2 regions of the Paenibacillus sp. FSL M7-1046 genome follow, and region 1 is predicted to be linked to the other one. Evidence: riboswitches for the same ligand, from Rfam matches in the RefSeq annotation. Region 1 holds a riboswitch; the other holds the start of a gene.
The links. A riboswitch is a leader RNA that binds a small molecule or an ion and turns the genes downstream of it on or off. The one in region 1 is predicted to bind S-adenosylmethionine.

Region 1 (12,464 bases):
ACATCATTCACCTTCAGCTTGACGCTGTTGAAGTTGCGTACGCGAAGCGATACCGTCTTGCGAATGCTGAACGGGATAACCGCCCATAAACCGCTGCTTGAAATGGTTCCGACATATTGTCCGAAGAAGGTCACTACCACTGACTTGTTAGGCTGAACTACTGTAATACTCGTACACAGCACAGCAGCTAGAGCGAACAGGATGAGCGGTACTGCCACATACTCCTGAGACGCACCGTAAATGCCTCCGCCTAAACAAATGACAATTAAAGCGATAACCCAGAAACCGCTGACCGGGCGCAGTGTTTTCTCTTTCATAAAGATACCTCCATTAGATATGTATTTGATATGATTATGATATCACTTTTGGTTGTATATGTAAATCCCTTTTCTCGCCTACTTTTTTTATTCCCCCAAAAATATCACTGCATTATTGCTCATGTTTTCCTATACTACTAATCTATATAGAATGAACTTAAAAACTACACAAAAGGGCAAGTAGCGGAGGGGAATTTTGGAACTGTAGGAGCGATAGCGACCGCCTGAAAGCTTTCCATAGGAAAGCTCGCTTCGGAAGCATAACCAGTCACCGGATTTCCACCGCATATAGCGGGTTAAATCAAGAAATTCTTACGACAACAGCGGCCGGAAGTCCAAATATTCACCGTAGTTACGTCCTCGCCTAATGGGAAAATCTTAAATTCAATCTATATAGCAAAACTAATGTGATACACAAAAATCAAACGAGGAAGTGGAAAACATGAGTGTTAAAGAACAGGTATTGGATATTATCAAAGCTTCGCCGAACCCGCTTAGCGCAGGTGAAGTGGAAAAGCTGTCGGGACTGGAACGCAAAGCCATTGACAAAGCCTTCACTGAGCTGAAGAAAGAAAATGCGATTGTTTCCCCTATCCGCTGCAAGTGGGAAGCTGCAGCGAAGTAATCCCTGAGCAGCCGCAGCGGTCAGCGAGCTGCAGAGATCAACTTTCTGCCGGATATCCTCTTAATGAACAATGAAAGGCCCATGCGCATAACCGCATGGGCCTTTTTTACAAAGAAAATAAACATACTTGGCACAAGTGGAAACGACTTCGCCGTCCTCAAAAGGACGGTATCCGTTTCAGCGAGAAATAGAAGGATAATTTATAACGTGAAGCATATAGATTCTATATTTTAAAAAAAGATGTTCCGCTGCTCTCTAAGAGAGCCGGCGGAACATCCGGGTAAAAGCTGAAATTAAGATGCTTTATTCTCCAGCATGCGGTAGATGATCACCGCTGCCTGAGCACGGTTCGCATTAGATTTCGGTGCAAACTTGGCGTCATCCATCCCATTCAGAATTCCAAGCTCTGTCAGCTGTGCAACAGCTTCCTGGGCATAGGAGGCAATGGAGGACTTATCGGCGAACTTTGCCAAAACCGCAGTCTTGTCTACGGAAGGCAGCTGCTCTTTAAGCGCACCCGCAATCATAATCGCCATTTCCTGGCGGGTAATTACACGTCCCGGCTCAAAGCGGTTATCTCCGGAGCCTTTTACAAGACCGGCATTCACCGCAATAGAGATCGGCTCAGAATACCAGGTTCCTTGCTTAACATCCTTGAACGTTGCACCTCCTGGCGTGCTAAGGTTCAGTGAACGAACAAGCATGGTTACAAATTCTGCTCTGGTTACAGTTTTCGCCGGAGCAAAAGTATTGCCGTCCAGGCCTTTGACAATGCCTTTGGCGGCCAGAGCACTGATCGCTTCCTGTGCCCAGGCTACCTTGCCCAGATCTTTAAATACAGGAACCGCTGTTGCACTCGGCACCGGCGTTGCACCCGGCGCTGAAGTTCCTGCCGGCGCAGGTGTTGCGCTAGGCGACGGGCTTGCTGATGTGGTTGGAGAAGGTTTTGGTGTTGCTGTCGGTAATGTACCGCCTCCCCCTGTGCTAGGAGCCGTAAGATTATTGACGATACGTCCTTCAAGCGCCGCAGTAATGGCACCGCCCTTGAATGTCTTCACAACGTAGTCATAGAACACGTCGAGGTCAATAGGTCCCGGCAAAGTTGCGCTTGCCTTCGTCAATACGCTGTAATTGTCACCGCCTGCAGCCATGAAATTGTTGACTACTGCCGTATAGCTCTGAGTCATGCTGATCGCGGTTCCGTCAGCCTTGGTAAGGTTGGCCACACGGTCAGCAACCGGCAGGTACATGTTGGCCGTATATTTCAGACCGGAAATTTGCAGTGTTTTTGTATCTACCGTTCCATCGGCTTTAACATTCCACTGCTGCTGAAGCAGCGTTTTGATTTGTTCGCCGGTCAGGGTCAGCTTCACCAGCGTGTTGCCGAACGGCTGGATTTTGGCCAAATCGCCAAATGCCACATTTCCCTTTGGAAGGTCAGCGCGGATACCGCCCGGATTCATAAAGGCGAAATCAGCAGTCCCTTTGCCGTCACCGAAATCGGCTTGGCGCATCGCATCGGCAATCAGGTTGCCGAGATTGGATTCCTTGGTGTAGGCATCGTTGCGGTTAATCGTTCCGTCTGTAGTGCCTACAGGCTGAGTCAGCTCCGGATGAAGCGCCAGATACTTATTCACCAGCGCCTCAGTCTCGGCGTCAGGTGTGATATTTTCCTGGAATGTAGTCGTAACTACAGCCGTTTTGCTCTTCACATCACGGGTAGTAGGATCAATAACAAGCTTGATGTCTTCAAAAGCGGTGCCGTAAGAGTAAGCCTGAACAACCAGCTTGCCATTCACAACCCCATTGGCCAGCGCATGGTTATCTCCGGCTACGATAACGTCTACCGGCGAGTTGGCCGGAAGCGCGTTGGCCAGATCGGCAGCTTCGCCTGTGGTCACATCATTTTTAGTTGTAGCGGGATCATGGGCAAGTACAATGATCGTTTCCACGCCTTTTTGCTGCAATTCCTTGGCGTATTTCTCAATCGCCGCAACTTCTTCCTCAGCCGACAGGAATTTCACGCCAGCCGTTCCGGCTGGGGATACTTTGCTTGGCGTCGCTTTGGTAACCACGCCGATAAAGCCGATTTGGATACCGCCAACTTCCTTAATAACGTAAGGCGTGATGATCGGTTCTCCGGTTTTGCTGTCTACTGCATTAGCATTGATGTAATCAAAATCCGAACCCGCATGATTAACTTTGCCGTTAACCGGGTCCACACCGCCGAAAATTTGTGTTTTCAGCGCCGCAACACCTTGATCGAACTCATGGTTGCCCAAGGTTCCCACATCAAATTTCATCAGGTTCATCCATTCGTGGGTCGGCTCGTCGCGTTCAAGCGAGGATACCGGTGCAGATGCACCCACGGAGTCACCGTTATGGAACAGCAGGGAATTCGGATATTTCGCGCGTGCCTCTTTCAAATAGGTGGCGAGCACAGCTGCAGTACCTGCCTTCTTATCGCCCACCATAGATGTTGTATCCAATTGGCCGTGGAAGTCATTGATTCCGAGAAGGTGAACCTCGACATCCCCGGTAGGCGGAGGAGTGGTTTCCTTCAATTTCAAATTATAGATTTCAAAATCACGTCCGTCACGCTCACCGGTATCCGTAATGTTCCCGGTCATCACTGCTGCTGCAGCTGGAGAAGAGGTAAAGGTAACGTTGACATTCCCCTTGATCGGAGCAATCGACCAGTTGTTGTCAGCAGTTGGATCAATTGTACCGGCAGTGGTAATGTAATCCATCAGCACCTGGCGGTTCTCTTCCTGGGAATTCAGGATCATGACCGAGTCCTTCACACCTGGGAAGTTGCCGCCTCCGCTGGCACGATAGTTGTTCGTTACAACGACGAATTCCTGATTCATATCCAGCGGCTGATCGTTGTAGGTCACTTCCGTCACCCGGCTGGAAGTTGCGTCATTGATAGACCCGTCCGGCTTGTACTTCGCGTTCTTGGTCACATCAATTTGGTATTTAATTCCGTCAATTACATCGAAATTATATACGGCAAAAGAAGGATTAAGCAAAGACTGCGGCGTCGAAATGCCTGTTTTGATGCGGTTGAAGGCACCGGCGCTCATTTCAAGCCATTCTTTGACTGTGCTGCCTTTGACCAGAATCGCTTTCAGCGTATTGTCATAGAGATAGAGGTCGCTGGCGCTGCGGATCGTCAAATCGCCTTTATCAATTTTGGTGTATTCGTCAGGGCCATTACGTCCCGCTTTGAAAGGCGCCCCGACACTGAGAATTGGCAGATCCTTGTATTCCGGTGCGCTGATGGCGATGTAATTCTCCACGTACCATTTTTGCGCATAGGTTACGATCTGTACTGTCGGATCATCCTGTACCATAGCGAAGTAGCTGTTCATCGGTGCCGTAGTTTCGCCCAGCTTCTGGCCGGTGTACGCGATTGTAGCTTCATGGTCGGCAGCAACCGCCGCATCCACTTCGGCATCCGGAGCAACATTTGCGATGTTCACTTTGTTTTCTGTGCGGTAGATCGAACGTGTGGAGGATTCCGAGTTGGCTTTATCCACCTTCCAGCCGCTTTCTCCGTCTTTGACAACCGAGAGATCGATGATGCCCAGGTATGCACCGCCGTAGCCGGCTTGTACAGCAGGAACATTATTGATGTGTCCCTTTGCATTGTCGATGACCGCTTTGTCGTTGTTGTACGGCAGCTTGGTCACGGGATCTTTAAAAGAAGCATCCAGCAGGGCGTCATTCCCGTTGGTCGGGAATACCTTGTGGCTGTGGGAGAAGGTAATGGCATCAATACCCGGCACTTTGCTCAGCGCATTGACGTCATTTTCGGAAAGATCTCCCTTCACGGCAGATGCATCAAATCCGGTATGTGCCATCGCCACGATTACATCTGCGCCCGCTTGCTCCATTTGGGGAACAAACTTCTCTGCAGTTTCGGCAATATCCTTGGTGATATATTTGCCTTCCAGATTCACTTTGTCCCATTCCATAATTTGCGGTGTTACCAGTCCAAGGAGTCCAACCTTGATCGTCTGCGTCTGACCGCTGCTGTCAGTAACCGTCTTAGGAATGATGATATAAGGCTTATAAGCATTGACGTCATCTGCAGGATCCGCATTATGGTCGTCAATATAAATGTTTGCATTCACATATTTAAAATCAGCATTCGTAGCTTCGCTGTCTTCCTTACTTCCATTAACTACCCGATCCAGATACTCCAACCCGTAGTTGAATTCATGGTTGCCGAAGGTGGCTGCGTCATAGCCCATCACGTTCATTGCTGCGATCAGCGGATGAATTTTGCCCGCCTTTGTCATAATGTCCGATTTGGTTGCCATATAAGTGCCAAGCGGAGTGCCTTGAATCAAATCACCGTTGTCGAGCAAAAGATTGTTCGGATTCTCTTGTCTGGCCGTTTTAACCAATGTTGCCGTGCGGTCCAGACCTACCGTCAAGGATTTATCATTCTTGAAGTAGTCCCAGCCATAGACATTTGTATGCACGTCCGTTGTGCTCATGAGCCGCAGTTTAACTGTGGCCGAAGAGTCTGCAGCAGCACCTGCGGCTTCAACCTTTTCCGCTCCCAAAACTGAACCTGCAAACATCCCCCCCAACACTTGCGCACCAAGAACCGTGGCCGCCAGTATTGAAGCGATAGGCTTGTTCCATCTTGTTACTTTCATAAGTTAATAATCCTCCCACTTTGTCTCTTTATACCGACCGCAAAAAGTGTATCATGACAAAGTTAAGGAATCTATCGAAGTTTATCAAATCTAATAAATAGTTTTGTAAAACTTGAAATATTAGTAGATTCGACATAGCCGCTGGTTAGTTATCACCACGCAGGCACACAGCAAAAAGCACCCGCCCGTGAATTGCCAAGTACACGGACAGGTGCTCTAACGCATTGTTATGAAGGTGTATTAAACTTAGAATATCAGCGGAGCTTCCTAGTTCTGCATCACAAAATCATTGTCGATCTTCGCATTGGCATCCTCGAATGTCCGCAGAATATCGTAGCGTGTGTTGCGCTGCGCCGGTATCTTGCCCGCCTCACGGATGAGCTGGGTGATCGACTCGATGTTGACCTTGTAGGTCGCACCCGCCGAGGAAACCACGTTCTCTTCAATCATTGTACTTCCGAAATCATTGCATCCGTATTGAAGGGACAACTTGCCAACCTCAGGACCCATCGTTACCCAGGAGGATTGGAAGTTCTTGATATTATCCAGCACAAGCCGGCTGATGGCTACCGTCTTCAGGTATTCCTCCGGCGTCTGTCTGTCAAGCTTCAGGTTGGTGTTGTCCGGCTGGAATGTCCAGGAGATGAAGGCCAGGAACCCTTCGGAGTCATATTTATTGGCGATACACTCATCTTGAGCTTCACGTACGCGAAGCAAATGAAGCGCCCGCTCTTCCATACTCTCTCCCAGGCCAATAACCATCGTTGCGGTCGTGTTCATGCCGATTTTATGTGCGGTCTGCATGACGTCCATCCATTCACGCCAGGAGCCTTTCAGCCGGCTGATCTTGCGGCGGGTACGGTCGTCAAGAATTTCCGCTCCACCGCCTGGCAGCGAATCTAGTCCTGCGGCATGAATCTCCCGTACTACCTCTTCCAGAGAAAGGCCGGACACTTCCTTCATCTTCATAATCTCCGCCGGGGAGAAGGAATGCATCGTAATTTCCGGGAAACGCTGCTTAATGCCACGCAGCAGATCCGTATAGTAGCTGAACGGCAGATTTGGATTCGTGCCGCCCTGCATGAGGATTTCTGTGCCGTTTACAGCTATGGTTTCGGCAATTTTTTGATAGATGGTCTCATCCGGAAGCACATAACCCTCCTCGGATCCGGGTCTGCGGTAAAATGCGCAGAAACGGCAGTACACATCGCACACATTGGTGTAGTTAATATTGCGGCCGATCACGAATGTGGCCAGCGGGTCCGGGTGCCAGCGTTTCATAATAATATCTGCGGCAGCGCCCATTTTCTCAATTTCGTTGCTCTCGAACAACCGGATAGTGTCCTCCAATTGAAGACGTTCGCCCTTCAGCGTCTTATCCAGAATAAGATCTATCGCACTCATCGTTCGCAGCCTCCTCTTAAGCCCATTTAGTATGATGGATGAATTAAATTTGTATAACATTTGAATAAGCTCGTTTCTTCATCGTATCACAATCCGGGCGGCTTGAGAAACTTTTTGCGTACACGCGATTCCTCAGCCGAGGCAGGCATGTTTTTACATTCCTAATAAATCAAAAAGCAGCAGCACCATCAAGCGGCGCTGCTGCCGGTACCCTTTATCACTCGCCTGCTTTCCCTTAATCCGCAGCTTCCTCAAGCTCGATCCGCGCTGCTTCCAGTGCCTGGCTAAGATCGCTCTTCAAATCATTCACATGCTCTATTCCGACGGAGAAGCGCAGCAGACGGTCATCCACGCCTACGGCATCGCGAATTTCGACCGGAATGTCGGCATGGGTCTGCACCGCCGGATAGGTCATCAGCGACTCGACACCGCCCAGGCTTTCGGCAAAGGCGATCAGGCGGATATGGCGGAGCAGCGGCTCCACATATCTGGCGTCTTTTACCTTGAAGGAGAAGATCCCGGTGTTGCCGGAGGACTGGCGGTTCTGAATCTCGTAGCCCGGGTGATCAGGCAACCCCGGATGGAATACCTCTGCAATAGCCGGGTGCTCCAGCAGATAATGAGCCAATTCCAGCGCATTGCTCTCATGCCGCTCCATACGCAGGGCCAGCGTCTTCATGCCTTTCATCAGCTGGTAGCTGTCATTTGGTGCAAGCACGGCGCCCAGAGAGTTATGAAGAATGGCCATTTCTGCCGACAGCTCGGTGCCCTTGGTAACGATAAGACCCGCAAGGACATCGTTATGGCCACCCAGATATTTGGTGGCACTGTGGACAATAATATCCGCGCCGAGCTCCAGCGGACGCTGGAAGAACGGGGTAAGCAGCGTATTGTCTACGATTGTGAGCAGCCCATGGCGGCGGGCCCACGTACACACGGCTGATACATCCGTAATCATCATCAGCGGATTGGTCGGGGTTTCAATAAATACAGCCTTCGTATTCGGAAGGCGTGCCGCTTCCAGCGCATCAAGATCGTTTGTATCCACATAGGAGGCGCTGATCCCGTACTTGGACAGAATCCGCTCAAGCAGCCGGTATGTTCCCCCGTACAGATCCAGCGAGACCACCAGATGGTCACCATGCCCGAACAGCGCAAACACTGTGGTCAGCGCAGCCATCCCGGAGCTGCAGGCAAAACCGGCGTCCCCGGATTCCAGCTCCGCAGCCGCCTCTTCCAGCACAGAGCGGGTTGGGCTTTTGGTGCGGCTGTAGTCAAAACCTGTGCTTTGTCCGAGTCTAGGGTGGCGGAATGCCGTTGCATTATAAATCGGATAATTTACTGCCCCTGTAGCGGGATCTTCCTGTGAACCAATTTGCGCCAGTCTGCTTTCAATCCTAAGTTTCTCGTCCATCTGTAAGCCTCCTAAATGTGGTGTAAATTATTCTATATAGTGTGAAGCAGTTAACGTCTTCTCTTTTAAATAATCGGACCAATATCGTAAGGGGTCTCCTGGTATACATAGTAATTGAGCCAATTGGCAAACAATAAGTTGGCATGGGCTCTCCAGACGGCCGGCGGTGTGCGCTGCGGATCATCCTTTGGATAGTAATGCTTCGGCAGTGCGACATCCATCCCCTTGGCTGCATCCCGGTCATACTCCCATTTGAGGGAAAAAGGATCATATTCAGAATGACCAGTAACAAAAATCTGTCTGCCGTCATGTGTCGCTACCAGATAAATTCCGGCTTCCTCCGATTCGGCCAGAATCTGCAGATCCGGATTAGCGAGGATATCCTCACGGGAAATGTCGGTATGGCGGGAATGTGGAACATGGAACACTTCGTCAAATCCGCGCAACAGCTTGACGTTATTATGGCTCAGGGTGTGCGGGAAAACTCCGAAGCATTTCTCGTCCAAGCTAACCTTGCGCACTCCAAAGTGGTGATACAGTCCTGCCTGGGCAGCCCAACAGATATGCATGGTCGAAGTAACGTTATGTTTGCTCCATTCGAAGATTTCTTTCAGCTCTTCCCAGTAGTTCACATCCTCGAACTCCATCTGTTCTACCGGGGCGCCGGTAACAATTAATCCATCCAGACGGCGGTGGCTGATTTCGTCAAAGGTTTTATAAAAGCTCTTCAAGTGCTCTGCCGAAGTGTTCTTAGAGGTATGGGAGCTGGGATGCAGCAGAATCACATCAACCTGAAGCGGCGAGTTTCCGATTAGGCGCAGCAGCTGCGTTTCCGTTGTTTCCTTAGTCGGCATTAAATTCAGAATAGCGATTCGCAAGGGGCGGATGTCCTGGTGGAAGGCCTGGCTTTCATCCATTACAAAGATATTCTCCCCGGATAATACCTCTTTGGCCGGCAAGCTGTCGGGAATTTTAATTGGCATTGTTGTGTCCACTCCTTAACTGAATTTGAGTGCCGCTAATACGGCTTGTGTTTAAAATACAACCAAAAAAGACCTTTCTCGGGCGAGAAAGGTCATAGATTTGCAGTCATATGCGCCTCTCTCATCTGCCAGAGAACTTCTGCCGGGATTCAAATATCCCCTGCAAAGCTTCCGCAAGAATTAGCACCGTGCGTTCACACGCCGGTTGCCGGGTTTCATCGGGCTAGTCCCTCCACCTGCTCTTGATAAGATTTAGCTGTATTCAGTTAGAAAAATCTAAAATGTCAAACGTTGTTTTTCTTAAAATTCACTTTAAATCATGAACCTCCTTTTCGTCAAGTCCATACAATGCTAAAGAGCCCCTGAAAGTGAAAAGAATTTTGCTTGAAAGAGGCATACCCCGGCGTTATACTAGACAAGTGTTTCATACCATAAATGACGAAAAGAAGAGGTGAGAGAAGAATGGAAGGCGACCCGGGTGCGCAGTTAAGCGTGCAAAGTGAGCTACCACACAGGATTAACATCAGCTTGCCGGCGGCGGGGGCAGTTCTTCTTCATGCTCTCGAAACGTCATTTGGCCTGATTCATTGATTGTACCACCGGCCAAGCTGATCTTTTTCTCTGTGCTTTAATTAGCATATCCCTGGAGAAGACTGGGGACAGAAGGAGTGAATCAGATGAAAATCCGGCTGGTGAACGCAGGGGTTTTTACAACTATTGAGGATATTGAAGAAACACTGACAGCCCCTACAGAGGGCTTCTACTGGATTGATGCGGATGTTGAGGATTTGGAGCTGCTTCAGCCCCTATACAATCTGCATGACCTGGCCGTTGAGGATTGCCTCAGCGAAGAGGAGCAGCGCCCGAAGATTGAAATTTATGAAAGCCATTATTTTATAGTTGTCAACAGTATCCGTTTTGATGACGAGGAGATTTTCCTCCGTGCACTGAACGTGTTTCTCGGCAGACATTACATTATTACCGTCACCAAACAAAAGATCCATGAGCTGCGTGTGCTGAAACCCATCCTGTGGGAGCAGGAGGTCAGCGAGCCGGACCGCTTCCTGTACCATCTGATCGACACTGTCGTGGATAACTATTTCTCCGTCGGCGACCGGATTGAAGTGCGGATTGAGAAGCTGGAAGAGGATATCCTTATGCATACCAAGAAATCGCATCTTAGCGAGATCATCGGTCTGCGCAGCGAAATTCTCTGGCTGAAGAAGATGCTTGGACCGCAGAAAGAGGTTATCAACACCCTAAATAAAAAAGACCTCCGCCTGATCGATGACCAGCTGCAGAAGTATTTTAGCGATATTTATGAAAATGCGGTCAAAATCTCTGAAACCTTCGAGACCTACCGCGATCTTATGGGCAACTTGCGCGAGGCGTACCAATCGAGTATTGCCAACCGTGCCAACGAAATTATGAGAGTATTTACAGCCATTACAACGATATTCATGCCGCTGACCGTAATTACCGGGATCTACGGGATGAACTTTGACAATATTCCCGAGACCCATTCAGAGTACGGCTACTATGGCGTTATTGCCGTTATGGTGACGCTCGGCTGCGGGATGCTGTTTGTTTTCCGCAAAAAGGATTGGCTATGAACAACAACGGACGAATACGCTAGGCGAAGGCACCAGTACCGCAAGGGAATGGAAGCCTTCGTCTTTTTGTTTAGAAGAAGCTGAATAGCATCATTTCCTAATCTTCGTTAAGCATTGCCCATTGCTGAAATATTTGTAGGATCTCTTCTAAATTGTTCACTCCTCCTCTTCCCTGGAAAATATTATCGCTTACCTTGCCGTATACCCAGTCGACATCCGACCTGTCAATATTCAGCAGTTCAAAACCTTTATCCTCCAGTTCGGTCCCCCCCAGAAAAATGTCAACAGACCATCCGGGATTATCAAGTGTCGTGATGCTGACAACCTGGCTGTGTTCCCAATCTCCGTCACATTGCCGTGAATACCACACTTCAAGCCATTGTAAAACATTCATGTATACAGCTCCAATCCAGAATATGTTCAGCGGCAATCCGCAAATCCCCTTTGATCATCTGCCTAAAGGTTAATGTTCATTACCCTGTTTGCATATTTTGTAATACAAATCGAAAAAAAACCTAAGCGGAACTCTCTCCTGCAAGGGAAAAATCCCGCTTAGCTACAATTCTTTCGCTTAGGCAACTTCATTTCGCCCCGGCATCGAAAGCCTTATTCTAAAACCCCGTAGCCATTTCCACTCCGTTCTCCGTACCGCGCCGGAAACGGATCCGGATCAGCCTCAGCCGTTCATAATACATATCCAGCCCTTCGGCAGGTGAAAATTCCTCTCCGTACGCTTTATACAGCACAGGCTTCAGGAAGGAATCCCCCAACAGTTCATAAGCGGTCCATATACTGTCCTGCTCGTTTGGTGAAATTCCCTGTAGTTCCAGCTCAATCAGCTTCTCCACGGAATATCCGTCCTTCTCCAGTTCTTCTACCGCTTCGAGCACTTCACGGCGGCCAACCCCGCTCGTCGTTTTGAGCTGGTCCATTCCCAGGCCGTTTTCAATCCCCTGGAGCACTATGCGCCGCAGCCGCAACCGTTCCAGCTGTTTCTTGTACTTAAGCTCTTTCTGCTTATAAAGCCATGAGCTGAAAGCTTCCTCTTCAACAGCCTCGTTGACCCAGCTCAGCGGATAACTGTGATCACGCGAAGCTCCCGAAGTGATGTTCAGCCATTCACCCCCATATTGCGAAGCCTTTCCCTCGCCGACCCCGGGGATTTGCAGCAGTTCCTCCGGCGTGCGGGGAAGAAATGCGCTGAGCATCCGCAGCAGACGGTTGCTGGCCAGAATATAAGGCGCTTTGCGCTCACTGGATGCCCTGCCCCTGCGCCAGGCGCAGAGCTCCTCATAAATGGCTTCGTTAGCGTGCTGTTCGCTGTAATGCTGCAGCTTGAGCTGCTCCTGATTACGGCTGTTCAGACCCTCTTCTTCATGGAATACGCCGTCGATTAACGGACGGTAGCCGTCCCCCATCTTTACCGCCAGCTCAT
Region 2 (12,464 bases), 3.5 Mb from region 1:
TGATCCTATTGACGACAAATCAATTGAAAACGCTTAGCTACATCACTTGCCTCACAATGTTTTTCGCCTTGCTTGGAGGCGCTGTGGTCACGAAGACGGGATCGGGACTGGAGTGCGGACATGATTGGCCGCTCTGCCACGGAAAGCTGATTCCAGCCTATACCGTGGGATCAATGATCGAGTACACCCACCGCTTGTTCAGTGGGTTGGCGGGTTTGGTGTCGTTAATATCGATGTTTGCTTTTTGGCGTTATGCCCGCAGACAGAAGGAACTGCTTGTTTATGCTGGGCTGACACTTTTTTTTGTAGTGGTACAGGGTGGAATGGGAGCGCTTGCGGTCATGCAGGCGCAGTCAGCTGCGGTGATGGCGCTGCATATGGGCTTCTCTTTAATAGCTTTCGCCAGCTCACTCATGCTCGCGCTGGGTACGAAGCGGCGGCATGAATCTAGAGCCGTAGAGGAGGCTTACGGGCAAGGGGTAAGCCGGGGGTTCCGCAACTTAACGTGGTTTACGGCGTTATATTCATATATTGTCGTTTATATCGGAGCTTATGTTAGCCACACGGATTCACAGGGAGGCTGCTCCGGCTGGCCGCTCTGCAATGGGGAATGGATTCCCGAGCTGTCTGGTGGGGTAGGCATAGTGTTTGTACACCGGGTTGCGGCGGCACTGCTGTTTGTTCTGATCGCACTGCTTGGACATTTAGCCTATTGGAAACACAGAGCATGGCCTGAGCTGAGGGCTCTGGGCGTTGCCGCGGTTGTGCTCTGCCTGCTGCAGGCACTCAGCGGTGCGGCTGTGGTGCATACGCTCTATAACGAACAATTGTACATATTTGCTGCGCTGGCCCATATTTTGCTGATTGCTGGACTGTTCGGAGTCTTGTGCTACATGAGTGTGCGTGTATGGCAGCTGAGCAGAAAGAATAAATCAAACTAAATGCAGGGAAAAGGTTTGTCTGTCCTGTATCGTTAGTTCTCAGTAAGACTGCCAATCAGACTTTGGGCACTCAGCCAGGTTTGAGGAGGAACAATAAAGTGGGATACGATAATTTGCGTCAATGGATCGAGCAGTTGAGAAAGGATAAGGATCTCGCTGTGATTGATACTCCGGTGGACCCCTATCTTGAACTGGCGGAGATTCATCGGCGTGTGGTACGGGAAGAAGGGCCGGCATTGCTCTTTACCCATGTAAAAGGAACCCCTTTTCCGGTCGCGACAAATTTATTCGGAACGGTCCGCAGGGTAAACCAGGCATTTGGGACCCGGCCCGAGCAGCTGATGAAGTCGCTGACGGGGGCGGTGGAAACGTTGCTGCCGCCCACCGCCTCGGCGATATGGAAAGAAAAAGGCCTGCTGTATGATCTGCTCAAGGTCGGCGTCAAAGATGTGCCGCAGGGTGAAGCGCCTGTGCTGGGCATATGCCGCAGTACCGACCCGCTGCAGGAATTGCCCAGAATCACAAGCTGGCACGAGGATGGCGGGCCGCTGATCACCCTTCCGTTAGTATATACCGAGAGTATTACCAATCCGTTGAACCGTAACCTTGGAATGTACCGTGTGCAAATTTATGATGACAATACAACAGGTGTCCATTGGCAAATCCATAAAGGCGGCGGTTTTCATCACCGTGAGGCTGAACTGCTCGGCGAGGCTCTGCCAGTCTCCGTATTTCTCGGCGGCCCGCCGGCGCTGATTGCCGCAGCCATTGCTCCCCTGCCGGAGCGGCTGCCTGAACTGCTGCTGGCTTCGCTGATGCTGGGCCGTCGGCTGCCCATGGTTAAGGATCCCATGGGCGGACACCGGATTCCCGCTGAATCCGAATTCGCCATCCGCGGTCTTGTAACGCCGCTGGAGCGTCGCCCGGAGGGACCTTTCGGAGATCCCTATGGATATTATTCCCGGCAGCATGATTTCCCTGTCCTGCATGTTCAGCGGATGTGGCACCGCAAGGATGCGATTTATCCGGCAACGATTGCCGGCAAACCCCGTCAGGAGGATTATTATTTGAAGGATTTTCTTCAGCGCCTCCTGTCCCCGGCCTATCCGCTGCTGATGCCGTCAGTCAAGGCGCTGTGGTCTTATACCGAAGCCGGCTCGCATTCGCTGGCATCCGCCGTTGTGCGCGAAAGCTATTCGCGCGAAGCGCTGGCATCGGCTTTCCGCATTCTGGGAGAAGGCCAGCTGTCTTTGACCAAATTTCTGCTGCTGACGAATGAACCGGTGGATCTTTGCGATTTCCCCAAGCTGCTGGAGACGGTACTGGAGCGTTTCGATCCGCAAACTGATCTGGTTGTGCTGAATAATACGGCTCAAGATACCTCGGATTATACCGGACACAAGCTGAATCGCGGCAGTAAAGGCGTAATGATGGGCATCGGATCCCCGGTTCGGGTGCTTCCCCGTACCTATAATGAGGGAGTGCTTCCCGGAATTACCGGCGTTGTTCCTTATTGCGGAGGATGTTTAACGGTATCGGGTGCATCCTATATAGACGACCCTGAGCTTCCGCTGAGACTGATCGCCAAACTGCGCCAGAACGAAACGGAATGGCCGCTTGTCATCCTGGTGGATCACGCCGCTGAAACCGTCCAGACGCAAACCTCCTTTCTGTGGACTGTGTTCACCCGGTTTAATCCGGCGAGCGATATTTACGCAGAATCCGAGGTTAACCGCCATCACATTGGCTATAAGCTGCCAATTGTTATTGACGCCCGCATGAAGCCTGATTATCCGGATGAGCTGGAACCGTGCGGGGATATTGTTAAGGTGGTCGACCAAAACTGGAAGAACTATTTCCCGATACTCACAAAACTAAGTTAATGCTTCCGAAGTTAGTTTTGTACGAAGAAGAATCAGGAAGAATTGCTCACAAAACTAAGCGAATGCTTCCGAAGCGAGTTTTGTACGAAGTAGATTCAGGATGTAATGCTCACAAAACTAAGCGAATGCTTCCGAAGCGAGTTTTGTACGAAGTAGATTTCAGGATGTAATGCTTACAAAACTTTAAGGAGGACAAAACATGCTGCGGATATTACTGGGAGAACCGCCGCGCGAGAACGGCGGTGTACTGGCTGAAGCCATGGACAACATGGCGAAGCTTGCAGCGATGCTGCGCAAGGAAATGAACGCGCATGAGGACCACGACCATGAATACCGCAAGCTGGAGATATGGACGCGCGGGCTGATTTCCTCCCTGGACGAGTTGGAGCAAAGCTGGTTCGCGGCAGCCTTTTACCGGAAATTGGTTGTTGCCGGTTATATGGATGATATGACGGTGATCGAGCAGGGCGATTATGCCCGTTATGTTTATTTTTATAAAAACGGCTTTATTCGTGTCTTCTCACTGCTGGACAAGCTTGGAACTGTATTGAACAGTCTGTATAATCTCAACACGACCAAGGTCAAAGCCCATTTCTCATATTTCACCGTGCTGCGGCAATTTCAATTGCTCAAAGCGCATGCGCCGCTGGCGGAAGAACTGGAGAATATCAAGAACTCTTACCGGGAGCCGCTGCAGAATCTGCGCAAACGCCGCAACGCCGAAATTCATTATATGAATGCGGAAATGCAGGATGATCTCTGGCAAAGACATCAAGGTCTGCATGATAAAATTCAGCTTGAAGATTTGGACAGTCATCTGGAGGATTTGAAGCAGTGCCTTGAGATGGTGTGCAAATCTTTAAGCGCTTCGTTCCGTTACAGCAATGAGCAGTGGCGTAAAAACGCCGCAGCCTTGAAAGCAGGGGACGGCTCTAAGTAAAACTTTCCCTTTGACAAAAAACCTGAAACTTACTATACTTAGGCATGCATTCGTTTCTCACAGAGAACGGCAACTAATTTCATATCATAATCTTATCGAGAGCGGCGGAGGGATAGGCCCGATGAAGCCCGGCAACCGATTTGTGTAATGCGCGTCAACCCGCGTTTTAGATGAATGTCATGGTGCTAATTCCTACAATACCGCGCGGTTTGCGGTCTTTGGCAGATGAGAAGGCATTGTTAATAAACGCACAGGGCCTCTTGCGATCTGCAATCGATCGTAAGAGGTCTTTTTGATGTTATAGAAATAGAAATAAAGAGAGGGGGACAGCAATTGATAGAGCTAAAAGGTTTAACCAAGGTCTACGGAAAAGGCAGCAAGGCCGCTACAGCGCTCTGGGATCTGAACCTGTCCATTAAAAAAGGTGAGGTTTTTGGAGTAATCGGCCATTCCGGAGCGGGAAAAAGCACCCTAATCCGCTGCATTAACCTGCTAGAGCGTCCGACAGAGGGTGAGGTATGGGTGAACGGTGTGGATCTGACGGCGCTGAATCAGAGGCAATTGCAGGTGCAGCGGCGTAAAATCGGAATGATTTTTCAGCATTTCAATTTGCTCACTTCGGCTACAGTATACGATAATATCGCTTTTCCGCTGCGGCTGATGGGCACTCCGGGAAAAGAAATTGACCATAAAGTGAAGGAACTGATAACACTGGTTGGTCTCGAACAACACCTGAACAAATATCCTGCCCAGCTGTCCGGTGGACAGAAGCAGCGGGTGGGCGTGGCCCGTGCCTTGGCCAGTGATCCGGATGTGCTGCTATGCGACGAAGCGACCTCGGCGCTGGATCCGCAGACGACGGACTCCATCCTGCGTCTGCTGCTCGATATCAACAAGCGATTTAATCTGACTATTGTGCTAATTACGCATGAAATGCATGTCATACAGAGCATCTGTGACCGGGTCGCAGTCATTCATGGCGGCGGTATTATCGAGCAGGGGGATGTCGCAGAGGTATTCCTGAAGCCCAAGCATGAAGTAACCAAGGAGTTTATCCGTAGTGAAACTCAGCAGGACGGGCCTCTTCGCGCGGCCATTGACGCAGTCAACGGTGAATTCGGCAAGGCCGTCAAGATTACCTTTTTGGGACAAAAAACGTACGAGTCTACCTTGTCCCATGTGGCCCGCGATACCGGGGTCAACTTTGCGATTTTGCAGGGGACAATCTCCACAATTAAAGATGTCCCTTACGGCCAGTTGATTGTCCGTTTTGAAGGGTCTTCTGAAGCGGTTGAAGCCACAATCGCCGAGTTAACGGCGCAGGGGCTTGATGTGGAGGTGATTTCATAGTGGGCGGCTTGAATTTTAATACGATTAATTGGGAAGAAATGCTTGATGCTACAGTGGCTACACTAAAAATGTTGGCATTTTCCGGAATATTCACAATTATTCTTGGTTTACCACTCGGAATTGTGTTATATTTATGGGGAAGATCAAATAACATTGTTATCAGGGTTATTTACTCGGTATTGTCGCTGCTTGTAAACATCCTGCGTTCCGTTCCATTTCTCATTCTAATGGTAGCATTGATTCCTTTCAGCAAGTCGATTATGGGGACTTCGATAGGTGTGCTCGGTACGATCCCGGCGCTGGTCATCGGTGCGGCTCCGTTTTTTGCCAGACTGGTGGAGACGGCACTGCGTGAGGTTGACCGGGGCGTGATTGAAGCAGCACAAGGAATGGGAGCTTCCACAGGGCAGATCGTTATGCGTGTACTTTTGCCCGAGGCTCGTCCAGGCTTGCTTGCCGGAGTGACCATCACTCTTGTTACGCTCGTTTCCTACACCGCGATGTCGGGTATGATCGGCGGCGGCGGTCTTGGTGACCTGGCAATCCGCTACGGTTATTACCGGTATGAGAAAGAAGTTATGATTATCTCCGTAGTGCTGATGGTTATACTAGTTCAGCTGCTGCAAATGGCCGGAGACCGGCTGGTCAAATTTTTCACCCGGAAATAAGGTACGTCCATATATAGCCTTATTCATACATTTAATAAAGGGGGATTTACAGATGAAGAAAGTACTGCTCACATTTTTCAGCTTGACCTTGGTATTGGTGCTGGCTGCTTGCGGCAACAATAACAATACCAATAACGTGGCCAATTCCGCCGCAACGAATGCACCATCAACAGATGCTTCTGCAGAGCCAACGACTGAACCGGCTGCAGAACCTGTAACCCTCGTGGTCGGCGCATCTCCTGTGCCGCATGCTGAAATTCTCAAGGCTATCGCTCCGCTGCTTGAAGCACAAGGCATCAAGCTGGAGATCAAAGAATTTACAGACTATATCCTGCCGAACACACAGCTTGCCGAAAAGGCACTGGATGCGAACTTCTTCCAGCACAAGCCTTACCTTGATGACCAGAACAAAAAGAATGGTTCAGAACTGGTATCGGTAACTGCTGTTCACGTTGAACCTTTCGGCGCTTATTCCAAAAAAATCAAATCGATTGATGAACTGGCTGACGGCGCGAAAGTAGCCATTCCGAACGATGCCACCAACGGTGGACGCGCACTGATCCTGCTGGCCAAAAACGGCCTGATCACCTTGAAAGACGACACTAATATCACTTCCACCAAAGCGGATATTACCGAAAACAAAAAGAAACTTGAGATCATTGAATTGGATGCAGCAATGCTGCCACGCCAGCTTGATGAAGTGGATATTGCTCTGATCAACACCAACTTTGCACTTGAAGCCGGCCTTGTTCCAACCAAAGATGCATTGTTCATTGAAGGAGCAGATTCCCCTTACGCCAACCTGCTGGTATCCCGTCCTGATAACAAGGATTCCGATGCTATCCAGAAGCTGGCTGCAGCGCTGAACTCTGCGGAAGCTAAAGCATTTATCGAAGAGAAATACGAAGGTGCGATTATCCCTGCATTTTAAGCTGCTGCCTTAGCTGCCTTAACAGAATTACAACGACGGATAACCCCGCATGCCAGAAATAGGCATGCGGGGTTTTTAGCACTCCGGTTGTTGCGAAATGTGAAATCCTCTATAATACATATAACAAGTGGAAACGGCTTCGCCGTCCTCAAAAGGACGGTATCCGTTACAGCGAGAAATAGAAGGATAATTTATAGTGTGAAGCCTATAAATTCTTATAGTTCAAAAAAATCCCGGGTCTTCTTCTCAGAAGATCCGGGATCGGTATCAAACGGGATTAGAATACTTGAACAACTTCTTCTACGCCTTCTACTTCTTCAAGGAGGGCGCGTTCGATCCCGGCTTTCAACGTGATCGTGGAGCTGGGGCAACTGCCGCAGGCACCCATAAGCTTCAACTTAACAATGCCGTCTTCAACATCGATCAGTTCGACGTCACCGCCATCGCGCTGCAGGAACGGACGAAGTTTATCGAGCACTTCCAGTACTTCATCATACATGGTGGTGCTTTGTACATTCTCACTCATTTCTCAATCACTCCTTTCGTAAGTTCATTATAGTACAAAAAGTTAAAAAATAAAATGGTTAGTGCAGAATAGGGAGAGCATCATGAGACCAATTATTGAATTTTGTGCCAGTAATATTGGCCATGGCACGGAACCGCTGAAAAAAAAGCTGGAACAAAATCCGGAATACGATGTAATTGAATACGGTTGTCTGAACAACTGTGGCGAGTGCTACCTGCAGCCATTCGCCATGGTTGACGGCGAGATTATTGAAGCAGCTTCTCCAGAGGAACTGGAAGCAGCCATCGAGGCCGCAATTAAGGAGCAGGAAGCATGGGACAATCTGGAACTGGACTAGCCGAAGGCTAGTCCTATCCTTGGCCTGCCTTAATTTAACCCAAAGGCCGTTTGGACATCCATAGTACGCCGCTTTTCAGCAGACGGGGGACACGTCCCATGACGGAGCGGCGGCCCATCAGCCCGAAACCGGCATGTTTGCCCAAGGAACCAAGCGTCCCCTTCAGCTTGATCGCATGCAGCTTCGGCGTTTCACCGCGCCATAGCGCCTGAAGGACATGTGCTACCTGCTCCCCTTGCGCTCCGGCTGCCTGAGCACTTGGAGCGAACGGAAGGCTGGCGCAGTCACCGAGCACGTATACTTCCGGATAATCCGCTATATTGTAATATTGGTCTAGCATGATCCGGCCACTGCGGTCTTTCGCTACTTCGAGCTGCTGGACTACCCGTACGGGCTGGATTCCGGCGGTCCATACAGTAACATCAGCAGGAATAGCCTGGGTGCCATTGTAGATGGCATCCTTTTCTACATGAGATACAGAAATTTTCCCCAGTGTCTCGACATGGTGTTCGCTGAACCATTCCTCCACATACTTGGACAGCTTCGCCGGAAAAGCCGACAGCACGCGTTCCCCTCGATCCAGTATAGAAATATTCAGGTCAGGACGGCTTTCACGCAGCTCTGCGGCAATTTCCACTCCGCTTAATCCCCCGCCTACAATATTAACCGTTCCATAAGGCTTCACATCATTCAGCCGCCGATACGTTTCCCGCGTTTCCGAGAAGCTCTGGATACTGCAGGTATATTGCTCTGCTCCTTGAATGCCATGATAATTATCTGTACAGCCGAGAGCGATCGCCAGGATATCATAGGAAACCGGCTCGCCGGTCTCCATGAATATCATTCTGCTATCCAGATCAATGGAGCCTACTTCACCATACCGGACGGTCAGACGCGGATGCACGGGGAACTGGATGCGTAAATGGTAATCGTTCACCGTCCCTGCAGCAAGCGCATAATACTCCGTCTTGATTCCCTGATAAGGCATCCGGTCGATTAGGACGATCTCCATATCATGAGGGAGATGGTTGTTGAGCAGTTCTTGGATAAGGGCAAGGCCGCCGTAGCCGCCGCCCAGGACGAGTAATGTTCTCATGCAGACCGATCTTCCTTTCGAGTAGTGCTCAAATATGGTTTTTGCAGCTGCGAAGAACAATTCCGGTTAACTTCAGTCGTTTAATTATTCGTAAACCTTGATTACATTGTAGAAGGTATCCCGTTCAACCGGAATCCGTCCGGCGCCTTTTACGAGCCAGATCAATTCTTCGCGTGTCAGACCTTCAGGAGTTAAAGCACCTGCGGCGTGACTGATCCGTTCTTTTAAAATCGTGCCATGCACGTCGGAAGCTCCGAAGCTTAGAGCAACTTGAGTGAGCTGTGCGCCAATATTAATGAAGTAAGCTTTAATATGGTCAATATTATCCAGCATCAAACGGCTGATCGCAATCGTCTTAAGATCTTCATACGCGGAGTTGCGGCGCATAATTCCGGCGTTTTTATTCTTGGGCTGCATGGACAGCGGGATAAATACCATAAAACCGTTCGTTTCATCCTGCAGCTCGCGGATTTGCAGCATATGGCGGATGCGGTCCTCGTGGGATTCGATGGAGCCGTAGAGCATGGTGGTGTGCGTCTTCATGCCCATCTGATGGGCAACCCGGTGCACTTCCAGATACTCTTCGACGTTTGCTTTATCAACGCGCATTTTTTTACGGTATTGGTCAGAAAGAATTTCAGCTCCGCCTCCGGTAAGCGATTGGAGTCCTGCTGCGCGCAGCTGCTCCAGTACTTCACGGATGCTGAGTCCGCTGATCCGGGTGAAGAAATCAATTTCCGCCGCAGTATAGGCTTTTAAGGCAACTTCAGGAAACCGCTCATGCAGAGCTTTCAGCGAATCAACGTAATATTGGAAGGGCACCTTATCATTATGGCCGCCGACAATATGGAATTCGCGTACGCCGGGATGAATATGCTGTTCGACATATTGCACCATTTCCTGACCGGAAAGCGTATAAGCGCCTTCTTCTCCGTCATCCTTGCGGAAATTGCAGAATGCACAGTGGGATTCGCAAACATTGGTGAAATAAAGGCTCATGTTTTCGATAAAATATACCTTGTTTCCATTCTTGCGCTGGTTGACTTCATTAGCCAGCTGGCCGATCGTGAGCAAATCGTTGCTCTCATATAAATAAACGCCGTCTTCCAAATTTAATCGTTCTCCGCCGCGAACCTTTTCGATAATGTTCGCCATTCTGGCGTCTGTGTGGGGTGTGATAAGAGTAGACATATGATTTCCTCCTGAAGGTTTGGCGAGGTGAATACACCCGCAGAATCGTAACCGGAAATTACTAAAACACGCGTTGTCCAGCGTAAAAAATGGAGGCTTTGATGGCCTCCGTGACAATTTTCCGAATTTTTACGTACATTGCTTCCCCTATTATAAACCTCTCTCCAAGGGTGAGCAACCGCTGAGACTTGAAGTATAGAGCGGATAAATCGTATCCAAGGCAAGCAGTTATGACTTGAGGGTAAGGGAAGAGTGGAGTATACTTAATTTAATATAGAAAATTACTTTTGGCCGGAAGGCTGTCATAGCATAAGAAGCAGATATTGCTAACAAAATTTCAGGAGGTTGAGATCATGATTACAATTAGTGAAACAGCGGCAGAACAACTCAAGACAATGCTGGCTGAGCAGGAGCTGCCCAACATGTTCCTTCGCCTTGGCGTAACACCGGGGGGCTGCAGCGGGTTCTCCTACGCCATGGGCTTTGACGATAACGAGAGCGAGCAGGATGTCTACCTGGATGTCGCTGATCTCAAGGTAGTTGTAAGTAAAGACGACATCCGTTATCTCAACGGTCTTGAGATTGACTTCGAAGAATCCGGCATGACCGGCGGATTCACCATTAATAACCCGAATGCCACCGCCACCTGCGGCTGCGGTTCCTCCTTCCGTACGAAGGACGATGCCGGCAAGCCTGCAGCTGAGCCTTGCTGAATGGGAAGGGTCGTTTAGTGTCAAAGATACTGAAAGAGGCGTTAATTTACGCTTTGATTTTTATAACTGTTCCAACAGTAATCAATCTTATCTTCACACCAGAAGATGTTGCAGGTCTTTTTGATTACGGCTTTTGGGTAGGCACAGGACTTTTCCTGACAGCTTTTTTTATTGTTTTTGTACTAGTTTTCTTGGTGCTTTTGCTAAAACGTACTTTTCGCAAATCGCCAGAGAAACGTTTGTAACACCCTTCATGACGTGCAGAATGAGACTTCAAGGTTAATCACCTTGGAGTCTTTTTTGCATTTCCAATATTTAGTGTGCCTGATATACTGGAGCATAAATGAACCATACGGCACATTACTATTGATATTAAGGAAGTGACCTGAATTGATCATTGAAACACAACGGCTGATGATCAGGGAGTTTTCGCCCGGGGATTGTGCAGCGGTTCACAGCTACGCATCGGACCCAAGGGTAGTAGAGCATATGATGTGGGGGCCCAACACGGAAGAGGAAACAAGAGCCTATCTCCATTTAACAATCGGCCAGCAGCATCAGGAGCCGCGTAAAGTTTTTGAATTTGCAGTGGTTCTGAAAGAGACCAATCAGCTGATTGGCGGCTGCGGAATTCATACGCCTGAGCAGGGCCAGGGAGAGATAGGTTATTGCTTTAATTCCGGGTATTGGGGGCAGGGGTTTGCGGCCGAGGCGGCTTGTGCTCTAATATCTTTCGGCTTCCGGCAACTAGCTCTTCACAGAATATATGCGACCTGCCGTCCGGAGAATACAGGCTCTGCCAAAGTGCTGCAAAAGGCCGGAATGAGGTACGAGGGGCATATAAGAGGACATAAGTGGTTCAAGGGAAGTTGGCATGATTCTTACCAGTATTCCATTCTGGAGGAAGAGTACGTATCAAGCAAATAATCACTTGTAAGAAGGGAGCGGCCACATGGAGCGATGGGAATACAAAACAATTAAATTTAAGACCGGCGGATTTTGGGGCGGCAGAGTTGATAATTCGGAATTTCAGGAGGAGCTGAATTTTTATGGTAAGGAGGGCTGGGAGCTTGTATCCTGTTTTGACACCAGCCAGGCGCAGGGGGCTTCCAAAGATGTCATTGTTGTCTTTAAAAGGAAGCTGATCGGGCCGTAAAGTACGGGAATAGGGAGGAACCCTCTTTTACAGCGATATTGCCTATTACCTGCGCGTCATAGCAATTGCTTCTATATAAGTAGGTTAATAGATCTCAGCGAATGAAGCTGTCCATCTGCACAAGCCATCCTCTCACTCCTTCATAGAGTATAGTATCTGCAATGAAGGAGTGAAACGATCGCCGCAATCAGGCCGGAAGGATAAACTTGAAGTTAATCATAAATACGATTAAAGCGGCGGCCCCCATGGAGAAGGCGATACAACTGGCGCCAAGCACTCTGCGGCGGTCTTTTATAAACTTGAAGCCGAGCGCGCAGACAAGGATGGTGGTACCCGCCAAGACAACAGACATACCAATCATAGCCACCCAATACAATACCTCGAACAATTGTGCCACTAAGGATCCCTCCTCTTACCGCAATAATACAATGAATTTTAAGATTATTCCAGTTAGTCTGCGGGGGCTCTACATCGAATCATTTCTATTGAATCGTCAAAATAACCGCGCTGTTGCCGTCGAAAAAATGATTGTCGGATGATGCGGATGAATACAGCGCAGTGCGGATAAAGTCCCAGGACATACGGCCCCGGAGCCATATGCCCTTTTTTGCTGTGAACGCCTTCTTACACGGACAATCATACAGGAAGGCGGGGCCGCTCCTGAGTAATGTATAGGGTAGGCTGGGAATGCGAAAGGAGCGGGATAAAAATGGCGGGAAGACAACTGGCCAG

Region 2: another riboswitch for S-adenosylmethionine. It lies ahead of NYE29_RS15715 (methionine ABC transporter ATP-binding protein); the one in region 1 lies ahead of metA (homoserine O-acetyltransferase MetA).

Annotation. Positions count from the first base shown of each region.
Region 1 covers NZ_JBBOXB010000001.1:101,144-113,607, forward strand. The annotation lists gene NYE29_RS00350 (SPFH domain-containing protein) at 1-317, opposite strand, end outside; gene NYE29_RS00355 (hypothetical protein) at 760-942, shown strand; gene NYE29_RS00360 (bifunctional 2',3'-cyclic-nucleotide 2'-phosphodiesterase/3'-nucleotidase) at 1,236-5,615, opposite strand; gene mqnC (cyclic dehypoxanthinyl futalosine synthase) at 5,883-7,019, opposite strand; gene NYE29_RS00370 (aminotransferase class I/II-fold pyridoxal phosphate-dependent enzyme) at 7,255-8,433, opposite strand; gene metA (homoserine O-acetyltransferase MetA) at 8,499-9,416, opposite strand; SAM riboswitch class I at 9,535-9,668, opposite strand; gene corA (magnesium/cobalt transporter CorA) at 10,094-11,029, shown strand; gene NYE29_RS00385 (immunity 53 family protein) at 11,127-11,423, opposite strand; gene NYE29_RS00390 (HRDC domain-containing protein) at 11,641-12,464, opposite strand, start outside.
Region 2 covers NZ_JBBOXB010000001.1:3,561,698-3,574,161, forward strand. The annotation lists gene NYE29_RS15700 (COX15/CtaA family protein) at 9-941, shown strand; gene NYE29_RS15705 (UbiD family decarboxylase) at 1,040-2,824, shown strand; gene NYE29_RS15710 (Cthe_2314 family HEPN domain-containing protein) at 3,024-3,764, shown strand; SAM riboswitch class I at 3,854-3,996, shown strand; gene NYE29_RS15715 (methionine ABC transporter ATP-binding protein) at 4,098-5,114, shown strand; gene NYE29_RS15720 (methionine ABC transporter permease) at 5,153-5,782, shown strand; gene NYE29_RS15725 (MetQ/NlpA family ABC transporter substrate-binding protein) at 5,835-6,713, shown strand; gene NYE29_RS15730 (NifU family protein) at 6,991-7,239, opposite strand; gene NYE29_RS15735 (YuzB family protein) at 7,322-7,576, shown strand; gene NYE29_RS15740 (NAD(P)/FAD-dependent oxidoreductase) at 7,611-8,672, opposite strand; gene mqnE (aminofutalosine synthase MqnE) at 8,757-9,863, opposite strand; gene NYE29_RS15750 (HesB/IscA family protein) at 10,217-10,576, shown strand; gene NYE29_RS15755 (hypothetical protein) at 10,594-10,821, shown strand; gene NYE29_RS15760 (GNAT family N-acetyltransferase) at 10,967-11,503, shown strand; gene NYE29_RS15765 (DUF4177 domain-containing protein) at 11,529-11,732, shown strand; gene NYE29_RS15770 (hypothetical protein) at 11,920-12,129, opposite strand; gene NYE29_RS15775 (YheC/YheD family protein) at 12,442-12,464, shown strand, end outside.